One region of the Gordonia bronchialis DSM 43247 genome, then DNA from elsewhere that is predicted to be linked to it. Evidence: predicted binding sites of a transcription regulator. Region 1 holds the regulator's gene; the other holds the start of a gene.
The links. The regulator HspR, encoded in region 1, represses chaperone genes until heat shock. The targets are predictions, from matches to a motif close to ANNTGAGTNNNNNNNACTCANNT.
Positions count from the first base shown of each region.

Region 1 (11,249 bases):
CGATCAGCTCGGCATCGACCCGGAATCACTGAACAAGACCATCCACGTGCACGTGCCTGCGGGTGCGGTGCCCAAGGACGGTCCGAGTGCCGGCGTCACCATGGTCACCGCCCTGGTGTCGATGGCGACCGGCCGCAAGGTTCGCGCCGACGTCGGCATGACCGGCGAGGTCACGCTCAACGGGCGGGTCCTGCCGATCGGCGGGGTCAAGCAGAAATTGCTTGCCGCACAACGGAATGGACTCAAGACGGTGTTCATCCCGCAACGCAACGAGCCCGACCTCGACGACGTGCCGGCCGAGGTGCTCGACGCGCTGGACGTCAAGCCGATGACCGACGTGGCCGAGATCGTCGCGCAGGCACTGGAACCGGCCGCGCAGGAGGCGAGCGCCGCGGCCTGACCCTTCGAGTTCTGTGTGACGTTGTGCCCGGAATCCGGGCACAACGTCACACTCGTCTGTTGGGTCAGGGCAACCCATCGGACATCGTTCTCGCAGAACCCTGTCAGACCTCAGTCCACCCGCTCCCGCACGGGCACCTCGCCACCCTGGAAGCCGAAGATGCGCGCGATCATCCCGCGGATCACCGACCGCGGGAACGTCTCGGCGGCCACCAGCGCCTGCTGCTGGATGAGACCTTCCATCAGGGCGACCACCAGCTCGGCGACGCGCTCGGTGTGATTGGGTTCGAAGACCGACACGAACGGCTGGGTGAACTCGATGAACATCGTTCGCTGACGCATGATCTCGGCGAACAGCTCCGCGTCGAACTGGGCCTCGACGAGGATCGCGTAGTACGCCTTGACGAAGCTCTCGCCGTCGGTGGCCATCTTCAGGACGAAGTCGGTGGTGCAGTCGAGGACCACGTCCTCGTCGAGGTTGGAGACGTCGGTCATCGGCGCGAAGGAGACCATCGCGATGTCCCACATCAACTGCCGGGCCGCGCCGAGCGCCAGCTGCATCAGCTTGGAGCGCGTCGGCGCGTAGTAGTTCACCGAACCGGCGGGCACGCCGGCCGCCTCGTCGACGGCCCGGTGGGTCAGTGCGTGCAACCCCTTCGCCGAGATGATCTCGAGGGTGGTGCGCGCGAACAGGAGTCGACGATCGGTCACAGCAGAAAATTCGTCACGATGATCAAGCCCCCGACCTGGTGTGGCGCGGCCGCCGACGGTCCACGGCGCCCGCGGTGGGCGCAGCCGCGAGTCTAATCGCGGACCGAGCGCTCGGCCGACTCGGCAATGACCAGCACCGATGCGACCTCGCCGAACCTGAGTCGATCAGACTCAACTTTTTTGGTCGAATCGGGAACAATCCGCGCGACCACCCCGTTGGACCCTACGAGAAACCTGAGTCACTCCGACTCAACTGAGCTTGACTACGGCGAATGCCTTCAGTAAGACATGAGTCGGATGCACTGAAGTTCGGCAGTTTCAGGAGTTCAGGTTTCGAGACGTACTTGGGTGCAGACCCACGAGCTAGGAGGAAACACATATGTCCCGTGCTGTTGGAATCGACCTCGGCACCACCAACTCCGTGGTGGCGGTGCTCGAAGGCGGCGAGCCGGCCGTCATCGCCAACGCCGAGGGCTCTCGGACCACCCCGTCGGTCGTCGCGTTCGCGCGTAACGGCGAGGTGCTGGTCGGTCAGCCCGCGAAGAACCAGGCGGTCACCAACGTCGACCGCACCATTCGGTCCGTCAAGCGCCACATGGGCGAGGGTGACTGGACCGTCGCAATCGACGACAAGAAGTACACCCCGCAGGAGATCAGCGCCCGCACGCTGATGAAGCTGAAGCGCGACGCCGAGTCGTACCTGGGTGAGGACGTCACCGACGCCGTCATCACGGTCCCGGCCTACTTCAACGACTCCCAGCGCCAGGCCACCAAGGAAGCCGGCCAGATCGCCGGCCTCAACGTGCTGCGCATCGTCAACGAGCCCACCGCGGCTGCCCTGGCCTACGGCCTCGACAAGGGCGAGAAGGAACAGACCATCCTGGTCTTCGACCTCGGTGGCGGCACCTTCGACGTCTCGCTGCTCGAGATCGGTGACGGCGTCGTGGAGGTCCGCGCGACCTCCGGCGACAACCACCTCGGTGGTGACGACTGGGATCAGCGCATCGTCGACTGGCTCGTCGACAAGTTCAAGAGCCAGAACGGCATCGACCTGACCAAGGACAAGATGGCCATGCAGCGTCTGCGTGAGGCTGCCGAGAAGGCCAAGATCGAACTGTCTGCCTCGCAGAGCACCTCGATCAACCTGCCCTACATCACCGTCGACGCCGACAAGAACCCGCTGTTCCTCGACGAGCAGTTGAGCCGCAGCGAATTCCAGAAGATCACCTCGGATCTGCTGGAGCGCACCCGTGCGCCGTTCCAAGCGGTGATCAAGGACGCCGGCATCGCCGTCGGCGACATCGATCATGTCGTGCTGGTCGGCGGTTCCACCCGGATGCCCGCGGTGACCGAGCTGGTGAAGGAACTCACCGGTGGCCGCGAGCCCAACAAGGGTGTCAACCCGGACGAGGTCGTCGCCGTCGGCGCCGCCCTGCAGGCCGGTGTGCTGCGCGGTGAGGTCAAGGACGTCCTGCTGCTCGACGTGACCCCGCTGTCCCTCGGCATCGAGACCAAGGGTGGCGTCATGCACAAGCTGATCGAGCGCAACACCACCATCCCCACCAAGCGGTCGGAGACCTACACCACGGCCGAGGACAACCAGCCCTCGGTGCAGATCCAGGTGTATCAGGGTGAGCGTGAGATCGCCTCGGACAACAAGCTGCTCGGCAGCTTCGAGCTCGGTGGTATCGCGCCTGCGCCGCAGGGTGTTCCGCAGATCGAGGTGACCTTCGACATCGACGCCAACGGCATCGTGCACGTCACCGCGAAGGACAAGGGCACCGGCAAGGAGAACTCCATCCGCATCCAGGACGGTTCCGGCCTGAGCAAGGACGAGATCGACCGGATGATCAAGGACGCCGAGGCGCACGCCGACGAGGACCGCAAGCGTCGCGAGGAGGCCGAGACCCGCAACCAGGCGGAGTCGCTGGTCAACCAGACCGATAAGTTCCTCAAGGAGAACGAGGACAAGGTCCCGGCAGACGTGAAGGAGAAGGTCGAATCGGCCATCTCCGGTGCGCAGGAGGCCCTCAAGGGCAACGACTCGACCGCCATCAAGAACGCGATCGAGAAGCTGTCCGAGGAGTCCCAGGCGCTGGGGCAGGCCATCTACGCCAACGCCGCAGCCGAGTCGCCCAGCGGCGACGCTCCGGCCGGTGAGAACGCCGAAGCCGACTCCGATGTCGTGGACGCCGAGGTCGTCGACGAGGAGAAGAAGTGACGGCTGGCGGGCCGGCGGCGGGTGACACTCGTCCCGACGAGCCGGTCACGGTGACCGATCGTCGTCGCATCGACCCGGAAACGGGTGCGGTGCGCGACGATTCGGCCGCCGGTCCGGGCCCGGCGGAAGCCGAGCCGGCCGTGACATCCGACGAGACACCGACGGGTGCCGAGGAGCACGTCGAAACCCCGGTTGCCGACGAGGAGATCGCCGAACTCACCGCGGCCCTGCAACGTGAGCGTGCACAGTTCGCCAACTTCAAGCGGCGTGCCGCCGAGGAGAAGCAGGGTTCGGTTGCCTACGGCAAACAACTCCTCATCGACAAACTGTTGCCGATCCTCGACGATCTCGATCGTGCCCGCGAGCACGGCGACCTCGAGAGCGGCCCGCTGCGCAGCGTGGCCGACAAACTGGTTGCGGCTCTCAGCAGTGAGGGGCTCGCCAAGTTCGGCGTGCCCGGTGACCCGTTCGATCCCGAGCTCCACGAAGCCGTCCAGCACGACGGCGACGGGGCGCATCCGGTCATCGGGCAGGTCTACCGCGGTGGTTACCGTCTCGGCGACAAGGTGATCCGGACCGCCATGGTCACGGTCACCGACCCGGCCGAGGCCGGCGCCGAAGCCGACACTCCGGCTCCCTGAGGTGCCCCGACCGCTCCACAGCCGCTCCCTGAGGTGCCCTACACCTCGGGGAGCGGCGCGGTAGGCGTCCGGGAAGCGCATAGAATCACACGACAATTGAAGAACCAGACAACAGAAGACTTTTAAGGAGGTGACGTCTGGTGGCTCCACAACGAGAGTGGCTTGAACACGACTTCTACAAGGACCTGGGCGTTGCTTCTGACGCTTCGGCTGAAGAGATCAAGAAGGCCTATCGGAAGCTCGCACGCGAGCTGCACCCGGATGCGAACCCGGGCGACACCGCGGCCGAAGAACGCTTCAAGCGGGTGTCCGAAGCCCACAGCGTGCTCTCCGACCCGGCCAAGCGCAAGGAGTACGACGAGACGCGCGCGATGTTCGCCGGCGGACGATTCCGCGGCGGCGCCAACGGTTTTCCCGGGGGATACCCGGGCGGGGGAGGCACGACCTACACCACCACCGGTGGTGGCGATTTCAACATCGGTGACCTGTTCGGCGGCGGCGCCGACACCGGTGCCGGGGGATTCGGCGACCTCTTCGAGGGCCTGTTCAATCGCGGTGGCGGGGGTCAGCGTACGTCCACCGCGAGTCGGCCGCGTCGGGGCAACGACCTCGAGACCGAGACCACGCTGTCCTTCAAGGACGCCGCACTCGGTACCACCGTCCAACTCCGGGTGACCAGCCCGTCGCCGTGCACCACCTGTCACGGCAGCGGCGCCAAACCGGGCACGAGTCCGCGAGTCTGCCCGAGCTGCAACGGTTCCGGGTTCATCAGCCGCAATCAGGGTGCCTTCGGGTTCAGTGAACCCTGTCAGGACTGTCAGGGCACCGGATCACGGATCGACGACCCGTGCAACGACTGCGACGGCAGTGGCGTCAAGGTCCGCGCGCGCACCATCAACGTGCGTGTCCCCGCGGGAGTCGAAGACGGACAACGTATTCGGCTCGCCGGGCAGGGGGAGGCCGGACGTCGCGGCGCGCCGTCGGGCGACCTGTACGTCGTCGTGCACGTGACGCCGGACAAGGTGTTCACCCGCAGCGGCAACGACCTCAAAGTTCAACTGCCGGTGAGTATTTCCGAGCTCGTCCTCGGTGCGACGGTGTCGGTGCCGACCCTCGAGGGTTCGGTGGGCGTCAAGATCCCCGCCAACACCACCGATGGACGCACCCTGCGGGTGCGGGGTCGTGGCGTGCCCAAGCGGTCCGGCGGATCGGGTGATCTGCTGGTGACCGTCAAGGTCGCCGTCCCGCCCAAGCTCGACGATGCCGCCGTGGAGGCCATGCGCCGCTACGCCGAGGCCGAGCGGGCCAGTGGCTTCGACCCGCGGTCCGGGTGGGGGCGATGATGATGAGCCCCGCGAACTTCGACGGCAAGGACGGCGCCCGCGACGCGGCGACGTTCTTGATCTCGGTGGCAGCCGAGCTGGCCGGTATGCACGCGCAGACCCTGCGCACCTACGACCGGCTCGGCCTGGTCACGCCGCAGCGCACCAGCGGCGGCGGACGACGCTATTCCACCCGCGACGTCGAGTTGCTGCGCGAGATCCAGCGTCTCTCCCAGGAGGAGGGCGTCAACCTGGCCGGCATCAAACGGATCATCGACCTCGAGAATCAGGTCGACGCCCTGCAACAGCGCGTGCGGGAACTGAGCGACGAGCTGTCCGCGGCACGCGGTAAACGCGGCGGCGAGCTGGTCCCGGTTCCCCGGACCAGCGCGCTGGTCGTGTGGCAGCCCCGCACCCGGCGTGCCCGCGCCGACCGACCCGACGGCTGAGCCCGACTGCCCGCCGTCTATCCTGACCGGTCAAAACCGACTCTTTCGCGTTGAGCCTCCCGGTCTCTGAGGAGCGAGGAGCGATAGCGACGAGCCTCGAAGGGCTGGAGATGACCGACACCCGCGCCGACACCACGGCACTCGGCATCTCCGTCGTCGACGATCAGATCTCGTCGGTGGTTCGGGCCGGTGACGGCACGGTGCTCGCCAGCAACCTCGTCGACCTCGCCGACACCACTGCCGATCAGGTGACCGCCGCCATCGAAGAACTCGTGGCGTCGGTGCCGATGGACATCGATCAGATCGGCATCGCCGTCGCCGACGACGCGCTTCGAACCCACCTGAGCAGTGCTTTCACCCCCGGCCCGGGGTCTGCGGACTGGTATTCGAAGCTGGAGATCACCGATTTCCCCACCGCTTTGGTGGAGGTCGCACGGGCTCAGGCCACTCGTGACGGGGTTGTCGCGGTCGTCGACCTCGATCGCGCGGCGGCACCGTCGATCGGGCCGAGCGCGGTCACCGTGGATGTGGCCACCGGCCGGCTCATCGGCACGTCGGTGTTCGGTCGCGACGACGCGGTACCGGTCACCGAGGCCGACGGCGCGTCCGCGCTGGCCGACACGGTGACTACGATGCCCGGCGGTGAGCGTCTCACCTCGGTGCTGTGCACCGGGCCGGGCGCGGAGATCCCCGGCGTCGCCCCCGCCTTCGAGTACGCGGTGCAACGCCCCGTCACCATCGCCGATCAGCCCACGCTGGCGCCCGCGCTCGGAGCTGCCGAGCTGGCCGGTATCGCCGAGGTCCCGACGACGCTGACCCGCGTGGCGTCGTCGTCGACGGGACGACGCTGGTGGTTCATCGGCGCGGCGATCGGGGCCGCGATCGTGCTCGGCGCCATCGCCATCACCGCGGTCCTGGCCGCCGAGAAGGGTGTGACCGAATCCAGCACGGTGACCACCACGGTCACCGCGACCCCGTCGACCCGCACGGTCGTCCGCACCGAAGCCGCCGAGACGGTCACCGAAACCGCGACCCGCACCACGACGGTCACCAGCACCGGACGCCCGGTGACCCGCACCCGGACGGTCACCGAGACCGCGGAGCCGGCGACGACCACCGTCACCGAGACCGTTCCGCAGACACCGGAGATCCCCGGCAATCCCTATGAGAACGGCACCGGTGATGACGAGGACGGCACCCCGTAGGTCACGCCGCCTCAGAACAGCGGATCGTGCTGAATGCGGCTCGCCGGTACCCCCGCGATGATCAGGCGTCGTCGCGTGGCCTCGACCATCTGCGGTGATCCGGCCACCAGAACCTGATGGTCGTCCCACGTCCCCTGCTCGAGCACCACATCGGCGAGTCTGCCGATGCGGTGCGGTAGCCCCAGATCCGACGGGGTGGCCACCGAGTTGAGCCACCACGGGTCGGTGGTCTCCTCGGACACCGCGGTCACCTGCAGCCACGGATTGGTGGTCGCGATGCGACGCAGCACGGCCAGGTCATAGAGCTCGCCCGGATAGCGCATGCCGTAGAAGATGTGGGTGCGCGGGGAGTCCGCGCGTTTGGACATCTCGATGATGAGCGCCCGCAGCGGCGCGAGGCCGGTACCGCCGGCGATCATCAGGACCTCACTGCCGCGATCGGTGTGCAGGGTGCCGTGTCCCTGCGCGAGCTGCCACACATCGCCGACGCGGGTGTCGGCGACGATCGTGGGGCTGACCGTGCCGCCCTTGATTGCCCGCACGTGAAACTCGAGCTCGCCGTCGGGATTCGGAGGGATCGCCGACGACAGGTTGCGCCACTCCTTGGGCCACTGCGGGATCTGCACCTCGAGGTACTGGCCGACGGTGAACTGCAGCGGTGCGTCGGCGATCAGCCGGATCACCGCGAGATCCCGCGAGATCCGGTACTTCTCCACCACGCGGGCCGTCCAACGCGCCGGACCCGACGCCGTCTCCGCCGCGCCGCGCATCACGCCGGTCAGCAGCATCGTCGCCTGCGCGACCGTCTCGGCGGTCTCCGGGTCCCAGAAATCGCCCATGAGATCGGCGAACTCGCCCATCAGGGCCTGGGCCATCACCTGATAGTGCTCGGGTTCGACGCCGAACTTACGGTGATCACGACCGAGCTGCGCGAGGAACTCGACGAGCTCGGTGTGCCCCGTCGGCGCCGGGATGACCTCGAGAACGTGATCGATGACGCGGTAGAAGGCGTCGCGCTGACCGGCCATCATCGCGGGAAACAGGTCGCGCAGGTCGGGGTCGATGGCGAACATCCGGGTGTAGACGTTCTTGGCGAAGCCGTCCGGATCGCGGTTGACCGCCGCGCGCAGATGATGCAGCGCATGCCGTGAGTGTGTGGCCACCGCGCGCGCTCACCTCCCACTCGATCTGGAACGACGACGATTCACGATCCTCCATCGTATGCGGCCGTGTCGAATGCTGTGGCAGGGTACGTATCGTGACGTCGCTGGATGGTGTGATCTCGGGGATCGTCGACGCGCATCTGCAACAGTGGAATCCGCGCCGTACGCCATGGGCGGCCAACCGGGCCTCCCGCTTGTACCGCTTCGTGCCGGGAATCGGGGACCGGATCTTCCCGGTCGTCGTCTCGCGAGCCGACCGGGAGTACGTGCTGACACCGCGCACCGTGGCCCGCACCTACGAACCCCACCAGTACGTGGCCGACGCGGCCGGGGTTCCCGCGGTGGTCGGGGTACCCATCGACACCGTGGTCCACATCGAGTCGCACTGGCGCGCGGAGAGCACCACGGATCTCTCGGCCGTTGACACCACCGCGGTGGAGGAGACCCGCTACGTGGACGGATTGCCGTTCGGTGCCGGCGCGGCCCCACGGCTCGGTGCGCTGATCGCCCACGGAGACCCGCGGTCGGCCGAGTTCGGCCGCATCCTCGACGAGCACGCGGCGGCGTCCGACCGATTCCGCGGTATCCGCATCATCGCCTCACGCCACCCCGATCCGCGCGTCCGCGACGGTGGCGACGCCGACGGCATGCTCGCCTCGGCGGCCTTCCTGGAGGGTTTCGCCGAGATCGCCCGTCGCGGACTGGTCTTCGATGCCTCGGTGTACTCCCATCAGCTCTACGATGTCGTCACGCTGGCCCGGGAGTATCCCGACACCACCATCGTCCTGGACCATTTCGGTATCCCGGCCGGGGTTTTCGGGCCGATCGGGGTGCGCACCGGCGCCACCGCGGCCGCCCGCGCCGACATCCTGCGGTTGTGGCGGGAGCGGATGACGACGCTGGCCGCGCACCGCAACGTGGTGGTGAAACTGTCCGGCCTGGCGATGCCGGTCCTCGGCTACGGGCACGAGCGGTGGGGCAACATCGGCGGGCAATCGACCCTTGCTGAGATGGTGGGACCGCTCGTCGAGCACGTGATCGCCCACTTCGGCACCGAACGCATCATGTACGGCAGCAACTTTCCCATCGACAAGCCCAACGCGCGCATGGACATGCAGGTGGGCGCACTTGCCGACATTCTGTCCGGCTGGGGACCCGACACCTTGCGTAGAGTGTTCCGGGACAACGCGATGCGGGTCTACCGCATCGACCCTGCCGCCGACGCCTCCTGAGCCCCTACGCTCCCCGAGGCGCGACGACCCAGCAAGGCCCGTGACCCGATCGCATTCGCCGGCCGCTCACCATCGGCCGCGTGCCCACCCGAACACCCGTTGCGGCTCAGCGCTTTCCGGGACCGGCACATCGCGCATGAGACGGATGAGGATGTCGACGAACTCGCGACACGTGCCGTAGCGGTCCGCGGGATTCTTGGCCAGCGCCTTGGCGAAGATCGAGTCGGTCGCCGAGGGCAACCATCGTCGACGCCGGGTCAGCCGCGGCGGGTCGTCGTTGAGGTGGGCGTAGGTGATCGCGAAGGCCGTCGCTCGCGGGTAGGGCGCCTCGCCGGTGAACAGCTCCACCAGGCTGCAGGCAAGGGCGTAGAGGTCGGTGGCGGGGGAGAGCTGTTGTGCCTGCAGTAGTTCCGGCGACGCGTAGGCGATCGATCCCTGTACGCGTCCGTTGCGGGCCAGCGGCCGGGTGTCGTCGACGAACTGTGCGATGCCGAAGTCGGAGAGGTACGCGTCGATGAGGCCGTCGCTGGTGGGGGCTGTGGTGAGGATGTTGGCGGGTTTGACGTCGCGATGCAGCACGTCGCACGAGTGGGCGTAGTCCAAGGCGTCGGCGATCTGCGCCGCGATCCCCAGGATGGCGGGCATGTCCGGTTCGCCGTCGCGCGGGATCAGCGCGGTCGCCGGCGGGCCCGGAACATACTGCATCGACAGCCAGAGCAGCGGGTGCGTCGCGTCGGATGAGTCGGGCACCTCGCCGCGCGCATGTACCCGCACGATGTGCGGGTGGTCGAGGACGCGTGCGATGGTGAACTCCCGCTCGAAGCGCTCGATCACGCGGACACGATCCGACCCGTTGGGATGCAGCACCTTGAGCGCCAAGGGTTCCGGGGTGTCGGCGCGGTGCACCCGGAACACATCGGCGGTGGCGCCACCACCGAGGAACTCGTCGACGGTGTGGCCGGCCACCATATCGCCGAGCTCGAACACGCACTCAGCGTAGGACGCCGCCCCCACCGTCTGCGGCTCAGTCGGTCGGCGTCACCCGGAAGATCGGGAACTGCCGGCCCTGCGCCGTCTCCGTGTACTTGGTGAAGGCGTCGGACTTGGTGGTGAACTTCGACCACGCGTCGTCCCACTCGTCGGGCGTGAGTTCGGTGACCGTCGCCTGCTGTGTGGTCACCCCGCCGATTCCCGGGGACTCGACGGTCACCGACGAGTCCGCGCGGAGATTGTGCACCCAGGCCGGGGTCTTCGGTGAGCCTGCCGCCGACCCGATGACCAGCCAGCCGTCGTCGTCGGGCAGTGCGAGCAGCGGGTTGATGCGGGGTTCGCCGGACTTCGCGCCGACGGTGTGCAGCAGGATCAGGTTCCGGCCGAAGCCCGCGGTCTGCACGAAGCCGCTGTTGGCGCGAAACTCATCGATGATCTGGGCGTTGAAGTCGCTCACTCGGCCATTGTGCGCCATATCGAGCTCTAGTGTGGGACCCATGAGTGGTACCGATCTGACCGGGTTGATGTCCGAGCTACCCGACGGGATGGTCGTCACCGATCCCGACATTCTCGCCGGCTACCGGCAGGACCGGGCGAACGATCCGGACGCCGGTACACCGCTGGCCCTGATCCGCCCGACCACCACCGTCGAGGTACAGACGGCCGTGCGCTGGTGCGCCGAGAACAAGACTCCCATCATCACCCGCGGCGCGGGTACCAGCCTGTCGGGCGGCGCGACGGCCGTCGACGGCGCGGTGATGATCTCGACGGAGAAGATGCGTGAGCTCGTCATCGACACCGCGACCCGCACCGCGGTCACCCAGCCGGGCCTGTTCAACTCCGAGGTCAAGGCCGCCGCGGCCGCCAACGGACTGTGGTACCCGCCGGACCCGTCGTCGTTCGAGATCTGCTCCAT
Region 1 is NC_013441.1:4,565,571-4,576,819, reverse strand. It holds gene lon (endopeptidase La) at 1-400, shown strand, start outside; gene GBRO_RS24850 (TetR/AcrR family transcriptional regulator) at 511-1,110, opposite strand; gene dnaK (molecular chaperone DnaK) at 1,490-3,331, shown strand; gene grpE (nucleotide exchange factor GrpE) at 3,328-3,972, shown strand; gene dnaJ (molecular chaperone DnaJ) at 4,113-5,315, shown strand; gene GBRO_RS21205 (heat shock protein transcriptional repressor HspR) at 5,315-5,743, shown strand; gene GBRO_RS21200 (hypothetical protein) at 5,854-6,948, shown strand; gene GBRO_RS21195 (FAD-binding oxidoreductase) at 6,960-8,111, opposite strand; gene GBRO_RS21190 (amidohydrolase family protein) at 8,207-9,343, shown strand; gene GBRO_RS21185 (serine/threonine-protein kinase) at 9,410-10,330, opposite strand; gene GBRO_RS21180 (nitroreductase family deazaflavin-dependent oxidoreductase) at 10,368-10,790, opposite strand; gene GBRO_RS21175 (FAD-binding oxidoreductase) at 10,831-11,249, shown strand, end outside.

Region 2 (11,249 bases), 160 kb from region 1:
CATGACTGCGGCCCTCGGCCACTTCGACCTGCCGTTGCGTGGCTCGGACACCGCGGTCCTGCACGCCATCAGCACCTCGTTCTTTGTCCGGGCGGGCGGCACCTCGGGTGCTGTCTTCGGCGTCCTGTTCCGATATCTGGCAACAGCTTTCGAGGACGCGAACAGCTTCGACGAGGCACTTGGAGATGGTGCGTCGTCGGCACTCGGGGAGATCGGCGATCTCGGCGGCGCACAGGTGGGCGACAACACGATGGTCGACGCCCTTGCTCCGGCCGTCGACGCCCTGCGAGACGGACGATCACTGGCAGAGGTCGCCGATGCCGCCGAAAGCGGAGCCGAATCCACTCGTGACACAACGGCTTCCAAGGGACGCGCGAGCTACGTGGGCGAGAACGCCCGGGGCGTCGTCGATCCGGGTGCGCTGGTCACCTCGTGGCTGTTCCGCGCCGCCGCGCAGAGTCAGGCCCGATAGATCTCCACGTGCGTGCCGGTGACGACGCCGACGTTCAACAACGAAGTGCGCCAGCTGGTCCTGCGGTTGCTCGCGGCATGGCCGGTCCGGGGGGGACCAGCGACTGGATTGTTCACAGGGGCCCACTTCATAGAGCGGAACCTGTTTGGGCCGACCGTGGACACCCCAGCACTCGACGGTCAGGACATACTCGCCGCTCTGCGGAGCATAAGTGTCGTGGCAGGTGGTCGAGGCGTCCCACCGGACGTTGCAGTTCCCCGTGCCGGCGTAGGCGGCGACCGTCGCGCAGGAGACTCCGACACGCACGTGGCCGCGAGCTTTGCCCAGGTCCTCGTGCTCCTGGTCATGGCGGCTCCGTTGCACGGCACATCGGAATTGTCGTTTCAGCGGCGACGAACCTTAGCCCTTGCCCACCGCAGTGACTGAGGACGGGCCCCTGAGCGACCGGATCGGGACTATTCCCGAGGACAGCCGTCAGGGGCCCGTTCTCAGTCATCTCGGCCGAGCACCGACGGCTCGGTCGGTACCGGACACCGACGTGATGGGCTGCTCCACCAGGTGGGACAGCCCATCACATCAATCAATTCAGCCGAGCACCAACGACTCTCCGTCGGCGCTGACGTTCACCGGCACCACATCGCCGTCGCGGATGTCGCCGGCCAGCAACGCCTTGGCGAGGCTGTCGCCGATGGCCTGCTGCACCAGCCGGCGCAGTGGCCGCGCACCGTAGAGCGGATCGAATCCGCGCTCGGCGAGCCATTCCTTGGCCTTCGGCGTGACCTGCAGTTCCAGCCGACGCTGTGCCAGCCGCTTACCGAGCTGGGCGAGCTGGATGTCGACGATGGACACCAGTTCCTCGGGGCTCAGCGCGTCGAAGATGATGACGTCGTCGAGCCGGTTGATGAACTCCGGCTTGAACCGGCTGCGGACCGCCGCCATCACCTGATCCTTGTCGCCGCCCGCGCCCAGGTTGGACGTGAGGACGAGGATGGTGTTGCGGAAGTCCACCGTGCGACCCTGACCATCGGTCAGGCGACCCTCGTCGAGGACCTGCAGCAGCACGTCGAAGACGTCCGGGTGGGCCTTCTCGATCTCGTCGAACAGCACCACCGTGTACGGCCGACGCCGCACCGCCTCGGTCAGCTGACCGCCGGCCTCGTAGCCGACGTAACCGGGAGGGGCACCCACAAGTCTTGCCACGCTGTGCTTCTCGCCGTACTCGCTCATGTCGATGCGGACCATCGCCCGCTCGTCGTCGAACAGGAACTCGGCGAGCGCTTTGGCCAGCTCGGTCTTGCCGACGCCGGTCGGGCCGAGGAACATGAACGAACCCAGCGGCCGGTTGGGGTCGGCGACCCCGGCACGGGCGCGGCGCACGGCGTCGGAGACCGCGACCACAGCCGCCTTCTGGCCGATGACCCGGTGTCCCAGTTCCTCTTCCATGCGCAGCAGCTTGGCGGTCTCACCTTCGAGCATGCGCCCGGCAGGGATTCCGGTCCACGACGACACGACCTGCGCCACGTCGTCGGGGCCGACCTCCTCCTGGAGCATCACGTCTTGCCCGGGATCGGTGCCGGTCTTCTCGATCGCGGCCTCGAGGTTCTTCTCGAGTCCGGGGATCTTGCCGTACCGCAGTTCGGCCGCACGGCCCAGATCGCCGTCACGCTCGGCCCGATCTGCCTCTCCGCGAAGCCGTTCCAGCTCTTCCTTGAGGTCGCGGACCGCGTCGATGGCGGTCTTCTCCGATTGCCAGCGGGCGCTCAGCTCGTTGAGCTTTTCCTTCTGGTCGGCCAGTTCCTGACGCAGCTTCTCCAGCCGCTCCTTGGATGCGGCGTCCGTTTCCTTCTGCAGCGCAACCTCTTCGACCTCCAGACGGCGAACAATGCGCTCCACCTCGTCGATTTCGACGGGGCGCGAGTCGATCTCCATCCGCAGTCGCGACGCGGCCTCGTCGACGAGGTCGATGGCCTTGTCCGGCAAGAAGCGGGAGGTGATGTAGCGGTCGGACAGCGTTGCCGCGGCCACCAGGGCGGAGTCGGTGATGCGCACACCGTGGTGCACCTCGTACCGATCCTTCAGGCCACGCAGGATGCCGATGGCGTCCTCGACGGAGGGTTCACCGACGTACACCTGCTGGAAGCGGCGCTCGAGGGCGGCGTCCTTCTCGATGTACTTGCGGTACTCCTCGAGGGTGGTCGCGCCGACCAGCCGCAGCTCACCGCGAGCCAGCATCGGCTTGATCATGTTGCCGGCATCCATCGCGGAATCGCCTGTCGCGCCGGCACCCACGATGGTGTGCAACTCGTCGATGAAGGTGATGACCTGCCCGGCCGATCCCTTGATCTCGTCGAGGACGGCCTTGAGTCGTTCCTCGAATTCGCCGCGGTACTTGGCGCCGGCCACCATCGAGCCCATGTCCAGGGAGATGACGGTTTTGCCGCGCAACGATTCCGGGACGTCCCCGGCGACGATGCGCTGGGCCAGCCCTTCCACGATGGCGGTCTTGCCGACGCCGGGCTCACCGATGAGCACCGGGTTGTTCTTGGTACGGCGACTGAGCACCTGCACGACGCGCCGGATCTCGGTGTCCCGGCCGATGACCGGGTCGAGTTTGCCCTCGCGGGCCGCGGCGGTCAGGTCGGTGGAGTACTTCTCCAGTGCCTGATACGTCGATTCGGGGTCCTCCGAGGTCACCCGGGCGTTGCCGCGCACGGCGACGAAGGCCTCGCGCAACGCCTGCGGGGTGGCCCCGGCGTTGTGCAGCAGTTTGGCGACGTCGGAGTCGCCGGTCGCCAGACCGACCACCATGTGTTCGGTGGAGACGTACTCGTCGTCGAGCTCACCGGCAAGCTGCTGAGCGGCACTGATGGCCGCGATCGACTCGCGGGAGAGTTGTGGCGTCGAGCTGGCACCGGACACCGTCGGCATGCGATCGACCATCGCCTGGGCCTGCGCACGAACATTCGACGGGTCCACCCCGACCGCTTTGAGCAGCGGCGACGCGATGCCGTCGGACTGATCGAGCAGGGCCACAAGGATATGGGCCGGTCGCACGTCGGGATTTCCAGCGCTGGCCGCCGCCTGCACAGCAGCACTCAACGCTTGCTGTGTCTTGGTGGTGGGGGTGAAGCTGTCCACTCGCGTGCACCTTTCTCTTTAGTCCAACAGGCTCAAGTATGAGCCATTCGAGAGGTGCAACGCCAGTAGAGTTGAGTCCATTCCGCTCAACTTAGATTTACGAGTGATCCCGGTCACATTAGCTGGGTGCTGCGCGTATGAGGGATCGCCAGCAGTGCGACGACGGGAGTTCACCCACCACTGCGAGTGTTTGTCACCTGTCTCCACGGAGTATCCCGACGTTGAGCCGCTGATCTCCAGTCCGTGTGGACCATCGGTCACCATCAACCGAAGCCAACTCCACCGCCATCCCCTGACGCGGCCACCCTCGATCACCTTGTGCGGTCGTCGGCTGCCGTCCGGCGGGTGTTCGGGGTCACCGGAGGAACGCCATGTACTTGCACACCCAGCAACTCATCAACGAAATCGCCGTCGACGAGCCGGACCCCGCCGCGGCCAACGCGCTGCAGGAGGGACTCGGCGGCCAGTTCGGCGAGATGCGCACGATGATGCAGTATCTGTTCCAGAGCATGAACTTTCGCGGCGATCCCACCTCGAAGCCCTACAAGGATCTGCTGCAGGGCGTGGGCACCGAGGAGATCAGCCACGTCGAACTCATCGGCACCACCATCTCGCGACTGCTCGACGGGTCGCCCGAGTACTCCGGCAAGAAGACCGATCCGGGTGGACAAGCCGGGCGCCAAGGGTGCGACGCCGCTCAAGATCGCGTTGGATACCAGCAACATTCACCACTATCTCGTGGGCGCTCAAGGCGCTCTGCCGGTCGACGCGGCCGGCAACCCGTGGTCGGGGTCGTACGTGTACAACAGCGGCAACCTGGTTCTCGACCTGCTCTACAACCTGATGCTGGAATCGACCGGGCGCCTGCAGAAGTGCCGGATCTACGAGATGACCGACAACAAGACCGCACGGTCGACAATCGCCTACCTCATCGTCCGCGACCAGGCACATGAGAACGCCTTTGCCAAAGCACTGGAGAGTCTCGGTGTGGATTGGGGCACCGTTCTGCCGATCCCCAAGACCAACGCGGAGAAGTTCCCCGAGGTGAAGAAGCTGCTGGACAAGGGTTTACAGAGCATCCAGTACACCTTCAGCTCCGACGACCAGAGCCAGGCGGCCAAGCTGTACCGCGGTGCCTCGCCGTCGAACGTCGGGACCGAACTGAGCACCGCGGTGATGCCCGAGGGCTTCCCGATGACGATCGCACCGGATCGTCGTGAGGAGTTCGCTCCCGGCCTGGACAAAGATCTGCTGGCACTCATCCAGGCGACCGCGGAAGTGGAGATCGCTGAACAGAAGTGAGACCACGCAGTTGACCGGGATGACACCGGACAGCGCCAGTATGCGGATAAACGCATCTGGTGGCTGACCGGTGTCATCTGGGTCAGCGGCTCGCAGATATCTGGGTCGGCAGAGCCGAAACCTCTAATGGCCCAATTCTCTCAGCGGTTCAAATCAATCCGTAGGTCCCACGGCTCTGCGGGGAATGGGCGCGGGGCCACCATCCGGACGCCCTCCTGGAGTTCGGTATGAACGTCGGCCATCTCGCCGAGGTCGCGCCAGTCATCGAGCGACATCAGCCGAGGACCAGGAGTTGCGGTCATGGTGCACGAGTCTACGAACGCGGACGCACGACCACGAGTGCAAAATTCACAGCGCCGAAGACGATCGTGCACAGCCACGCAGCATCCACCACTGCCACAATGGCCTCATGGCCGACGACATCCGCTTCTACTTCGACCCCGTGTGCCCCTTCGCCTGGATGACCAGCAAGTGGGTGCGACAGGTACAAGCGCAACGCGACTATTCCGTCGACTGGCGATTCATCTCCCTGCGACTACTCAACGCCCACATCGACTACGCGTCGCACTTCCCGCCGGAGTACGAGGCCGGACACACCGCCGGACTACTCCTCCTGCGTGCGGCAACAAGCATCCGCCGCGAGCACGGCCGCGCGCCGCTCGGTCCGCTGTATCAGGCCTTCGGGACGCGAATCTTCGAGCAGCACAACGGAACCTATCTCGTCGACGGCACCGACTTCCGTGGCACCGAGGGCTTCCTCGGCCCGATCCTCGACGAACTCGGACTCCCCCGCCAGCACATCGCCGCGCTCGACGACGAGTCCCTCGACACCGAGATCCAGGCGGAGACCGACGAGGCGCTCGCCCTCACCGGCCGCGATGTGGGCACCCCGATCATCCACTTCGAGCCACCCGAGGGTGTCGCGTTCTTCGGACCGGTGATCAGCCGGCTGCCCGACGACGAGCACGCCGCGCAACTGTGGGACCACGTCATCGGACTCGCCCGCTTCCCCGGATTCGCCGAACTCAAACGCAGCCTGCGGGAGAAGCCGCAACTCAAGGCATTTGGCGTCGACGCCGACGAGACCGGTGAACAGGAGGACTGGCACGGGGGAAGCCGACGCACCAAGCACTGAGCCCGACAATACTGAGCCCGACGCTCAAAGCTCGTGCCGCACAAGGAACTCCTCGATGGCACCGGCAAAGACCTGGTTGTCATCTCCGGCCACCATGTGCCCGGCCGCACTCACGTCGGCCACCTCGGCCTGCGGAATCAGCGCCTTCATCGAGGCAACTCCGGCTTCACTGACGACGTCGGACTGACCACCACGGACGATCAGGGTGGGCACGACGATCTTGCGTGCGGCCGCGGTCAGCCGAACCGGGTCGGTGTGGCGGGGCTCGTCCTCGCCGGACCGGATGAACGCCGGGTCCCAATGCCAGTACCACCGACCGTAAGAACTGATTGCCGACGACCCGGGCATTGCTGAACATGCCCGGCCGCGGCGGTTCGTCGACCTCGGGATGAGTCACGGCGGTCATGCCGCGGCTCCGGCGCGTCGGTCGTCGGATTCGCGGGTGAGACGTTCGCGGACCGGGAGGAAGTCGTAGGTCGGGTAGAACTCGGTGTGGAAGGTGCCCCACGCCCGACGTTCCAGTTCGACGTTCACCGCGGCCAGCTCGTCGGCCGGCAACCGCAGCGTGACGATCTGCCCGATCCCCATGGCGACCACCCCGTTGCAGCGCAGGAACGCCATCTGGCGCTCGGACCAGTCCGAGATCCGCATGCCGAGCACCTGGGTGTAGAAGCGAGCGGTCCGTTCGATGTCGGTGGTGTTGAGCACGACATGGGCGATCTTGCGCGGAATGGCCTGGCGTCCGGCGGGTTCCAGCTCGGGCACGGCGAAGGTGTCGGCGGACAGTTCGATCGTGCGGCCCTCCGGGTCGACGAACCGCAGACCGTAACCGCCGCCGGCGTCGTCGAGCGGGCCGGGCTCGGTCAGCATCGGCACGCCGATCGCGACCAGCGCGCGGGCGGCGTCGTCCACCTCACGCGGGGTGGCGAGCGCGAAGCTGATGCCGCCCAGTGAATTCACATCGTTGCGCCGCAGGTCCAGGACATGGTGTTCGGAACCGTTGGCACGCAACCAGAATCGGTCGCCGTCCTCATCGACGGTGTGCAGGCGCCACACCTCGTGGTAGAAGTCCCGGGAGGCCTGCGGGTCGGCGACACCGAGGGCGACGGAACGCAGTCCGCGCAGCCGGCACACCGGAGCGTCGCAGAGTGGGGGAAGCTGGGAGTAGAGCACGGGAATCCTTGGGTTCGAGGTGACGATCAGAGGTCGAGGACGAGTTCGGCCGAGCGGCAACGTGATACGCAGGGGAACATCGTGGTGTTGGCGGCGTGCTCGTCGGGGCTGAGCAGGAAGTCGCGGTGGTCGACGTCGCCCTTGATCACGCCGACCTCGCAGGTGCCGCAGATTCCCTCGGTGCAGGAGCTCGGGACATCGATCCCCGCGTCGAGCGGGGCATCGAGGACCGACACGTCCGGGCCGACCGGGATGCGGTCACCGGTGCGGTCGCAGACCACGTCGAAGGCGGTGTCGTCGCCGGTGGGTGCGGGTGCCTCGGGTGCGGCGAACCGTTCGGTGCGCAGCGTGACCCCCTAGGGCACGCGGGCACTCACGGCGTCGAGCAGCGGCGCGGGGCCGCAGCAGTACACCACCGCGCCCGGTGTCGCCGAGCCGAGGAAGCCGTCGAGGTCGGGCAGGCAGCCGCGTTCGTCGTCGGCGTGCACGACGGCCGTGATGTGCCCGGTCACCTCGTCGACGAAGGCCATACTGTGCCGCGAACGGCCGGCGTAGAGCATCCGCCAGGTCTGACCCTGTTCCCGCAGCCGCCGCATCATCGCGACGATGGGGGTGATGCCCACACCACCGGCGACCAGCAGGTGCTCGGTGGCGTCGGGGTCGAGGGCAAAAGCGTTGCGGGGTCCGGAGATCTCGATCTCCGCACCGACCGACAACCGATCGTGGACCAGTGTGCTGCCACCACGGGACTGCTCGGCTCGCAGCACCGCGACGGTCCACCGCGAGGTGTCCTGTGGGTCCGAGCACAGCGAGTACTCACGGACCAGCCCGCCGGGCAGGTGCAGGGCGATGTGCGCGCCCGGCTCCCACGTCGGCAGCGGCGCACCCGTCGGGTCGACGAAGGTGACGCTGGTGATGCCGTCGGCCTCCCACGTCTTCTGCTGGACGCGAAGCACTCTCGTGTCTGTCGACATCGCTGTGGTGGACATCGCTGTTCCTTTCCGATCGGTTGTCGGTCCGCAGACGTCAGCGGGTGACGCCGTAGATCTCCGAGCTCGGCGGGTAGGTGGGCAGCTCCGGCTTCTTGGAGCCGATGATCACGCAGAACAGTGCGTCGGTGTCACCCACGTTGGCCAGGCTGCGGGGGACGCCGGCGGGAACCCGGATGAGGTCCCGGTAGCCAAGGCGCCGAACGGCTTTGCGATTGCCGTCTTCGACGTCGTGAACGGCGACCTCGAGCTCCCCTTCAAGGACGAAGAAGACCTCTTCGACGTCGTGGTGGGTGTGCTCGGGGCCCACGGCGCCGACGGGCAGCCGCATGTTGGAGAAGGTGAAGTGGTCCGATCCCAGGGTGCGGTTGTCACCCTCGTGGTTGCCGGTGGCGCCGGACCCGATGTAGCGGATCTGGGCCCGCTTGAAGCGGTCTCCGCCCGCGGCAGCCTGGAAACCCAGGGTGTCCCAGTCCTCGTGGCGGGTCTCGCGGCTCGCGATGCACGAGTCGATGAGCTGGTCGAGGTCGACGGCGGTCTTCTTGGGAGCGGTCATGATGGTGTCCTTTCGGTGGGTGGTGCGGTTGGGGGTCTGCGGATCACGCGCGGTGCGCGATGGCTTCGATCTCGACGCTCGCGCCGTAGGGCAGCGCGGCGACCTCGACAAACGAGTGTGCGGGCCGAGGAGCGTCGAAGATCTTCTCGTAGTGACGGTTTGCCGCGTCACGCAGCGAGACGTCGGTGACGAAGTAGGTGGTCTTGACCACGTCGGTCAGCGCCATGTCGATGGTCGCGAGACGTTCGGTCAGCCGGGCGACGGCCGCATCGAGGGCGGGTTCGACGCCGGCGACGGCCTTGCCGTTCTCGTCGACCGACAGTGCGCCCGAGACGAATCCGAAACCCGCCGCCTCGTAGGCGGGGCTGTACGGATGTGCCGCGGGGGCTGTGGTGTCGGCGGTGATGGTCATGGTGTTCCTTTCCGGTGGAGTCGAGAGGTGCTGTGTCACTAGTGCTTTCCCCAGGCGATGGGGGCGTCGCTGCGGTCGAGGTAGATGCTCTTCTGGTCGCAGTACGCGCGGACGGCGTCGCGGCCCTTCTCGGTGCCCAGCCCGCTGTCCCGCAGGCCGGTGAACGGGGTGGAGATGGAGAACTGCTTGTAGGTGTTGACCCAGACGGTGCCGGCGTCGACGGCCTCGCCGAGGCGCAGTGCGCGGCGATAGTCCTCGGTCCAGATGCCGCAGGCCAGTCCGTAGACGGTGTCGTTGGCCTGGGCGATGACATCGGCTTCATCGTCGAAGGGCAGGATGACGGCGACAGGCCCGAAGACCTCCTCCTGGCAGATGGTGTCGGTATTGGCGACGCCGGTGAGGATGGTCGGCGGATAGTAGTTGCCGTCCGCGAGCCTCGGATCGTCAGGAATGGCTCCACCGCACAGGATTCGGGCTCCGGCGGCGACGGCGTCGTCGACCATGGCGGCCACCGAGTCACGGTGGGCACGGGCGATCATGGGGGCGACGTCGGTGCCGGGATCGGTTCCGCGGCCCAGCCGCAGCTGCTGCGCACGCTCGACGAGGTCGGTGGTGAACGCATCGAAGATGCTGCGCTGCACAAAGATCCGTGATCCGGCGATGCAGCTCTGCCCGGAGGAGGAGAAGATGCCGAACAGCACTCCCGCCACGGCGCGCTCGATGTCGGCATCGTCGAAGACGATCGTCGGGGACTTGCCGCCGAGTTCCAGGGTGATGGGCATGAGTTTGTCGGCGGCCACGTGGGCGAGGTGACGTCCGGTGGCGGTGCCGCCGGTGAAGCTGACCTTGGACACCAGCGGGTGGCTCACCAGCGCTTCGCCGACGGTGCGGCCCGGCCCGGGCAGTACCGAGAGCACGCCGGCGGGCAGGCCCGCCTCCTCGCACAGCTGGGCGAGCAGCAGGGTCACCCACGGCGCCCACACCGGCGGCTTACTGATCACGGCGTTGCCCGCAGCGAGCGCCGGCGCGAGCTTCTGCGCGTCGGAGGCGATGGGCGAGTTCCACGGGGTGATGGCGCCGACCACCCCCATCGGCCGGTGCGTGGACATCGTCAGCCACGGCCCGCGTGGCGTGGTCAGTGCCGAGTCCATGGTTTCCAGTGCGGCAGCCATGTAGCGAAAGGTGTTGGCGGCACTCATCGCGAGTGCCCGCGTCTCGGTGAGGGTCTTGCCGGTATCGAGGGTCTGCAGCGCGGCGATCCGGTCACAGGCATCCTCGACGGCGTTACCGATGCGGTGCAGCACGGCGGCCCGCTCGTGCGGCAATGCCGATGCCCATCCGGAAGCCCTTGCGGCGGAGAGACCTTCGCGCACTGCGGTGTCGACGGTGTCGGCGGTCGCGCCGTGCAGGGTGGCGAACACGGCGCCGGTGGCCGGGTCGATCGACTCGATGAGGTCTCCGGTGCCGATCTCCCACCGGCCGGCGACGAAGATCCGGTCACGCAGATCCCGGGCGGGGTCGACGGTCGGCGTCGAGGCGCAGACGGGGGAACCGTCGTGAAGGTGTGCTGGACTCGTGGCGAGCGACATGCGTGGGGTCCGTTCAGACGAGAGGCGCGACCGGGGCTGTGGTCCGCGCTGACGATTTATCTTTGCGCTAAGACAGTTGTAAAGCCTTAGCGCAAAGACGTCAACCTCGGAAATGCCTGGACAGACGTCCGAAACGGGAGTTACGCCCAAGAAACTGCTGCGACGCAGGTCACATGGGGTGTGTCGGCGAACACAATTGCCGCGAAAATTTTCTGGTGCGCGCCTCAGCCGATGGTGATCGGGTCGGTTTCGCCCGGATCCAGACCGTCCTCGAGCACCGCGGAGCGCGAGGAGTGCTCGAGCCGGCTCAACAACGAGGCGAGCTCGGCGGCCTCCTCCTCGGAGAGTTCGCCGAGCATCGACGCCAACTTGGCGAAGTGGTCGTCGGCAATGCGGTCGACGAGTGCCGCCCCCTGTGGGGTCAGCGTCACGTAGACGACGCGGGCATCGCCGGCATCACGGGACCGGGTGACGAGTCCGGCG
Region 2 is NC_013441.1:4,403,820-4,415,068, forward strand. It holds gene GBRO_RS20365 (dihydroxyacetone kinase family protein) at 1-472, shown strand, start outside; gene clpB (ATP-dependent chaperone ClpB) at 1,058-3,610, opposite strand; partial or broken gene GBRO_RS27410 (manganese catalase family protein) at 3,982-4,200, shown strand; gene GBRO_RS20380 (manganese catalase family protein) at 4,274-4,912, shown strand; gene GBRO_RS26415 (hypothetical protein) at 5,053-5,214, opposite strand; gene GBRO_RS20385 (mycothiol-dependent nitroreductase Rv2466c family protein) at 5,322-6,047, shown strand; partial or broken gene GBRO_RS20390 (alpha/beta fold hydrolase) at 6,072-6,368, opposite strand; partial or broken gene GBRO_RS26645 (hypothetical protein) at 6,450-6,644, opposite strand; partial or broken gene GBRO_RS20395 (VOC family protein) at 6,645-7,220, opposite strand; partial or broken gene GBRO_RS20400 (PDR/VanB family oxidoreductase) at 7,247-8,194, opposite strand; gene GBRO_RS20405 (cupin domain-containing protein) at 8,247-8,765, opposite strand; gene GBRO_RS20410 (RidA family protein) at 8,809-9,177, opposite strand; gene GBRO_RS20415 (aldehyde dehydrogenase) at 9,216-10,766, opposite strand; gene GBRO_RS20420 (MarR family winged helix-turn-helix transcriptional regulator) at 10,991-11,249, opposite strand, start outside.
Region 2: a site for HspR is predicted at 3,680-3,702, ahead of clpB (ATP-dependent chaperone ClpB). Genes of this name have one in related genera too.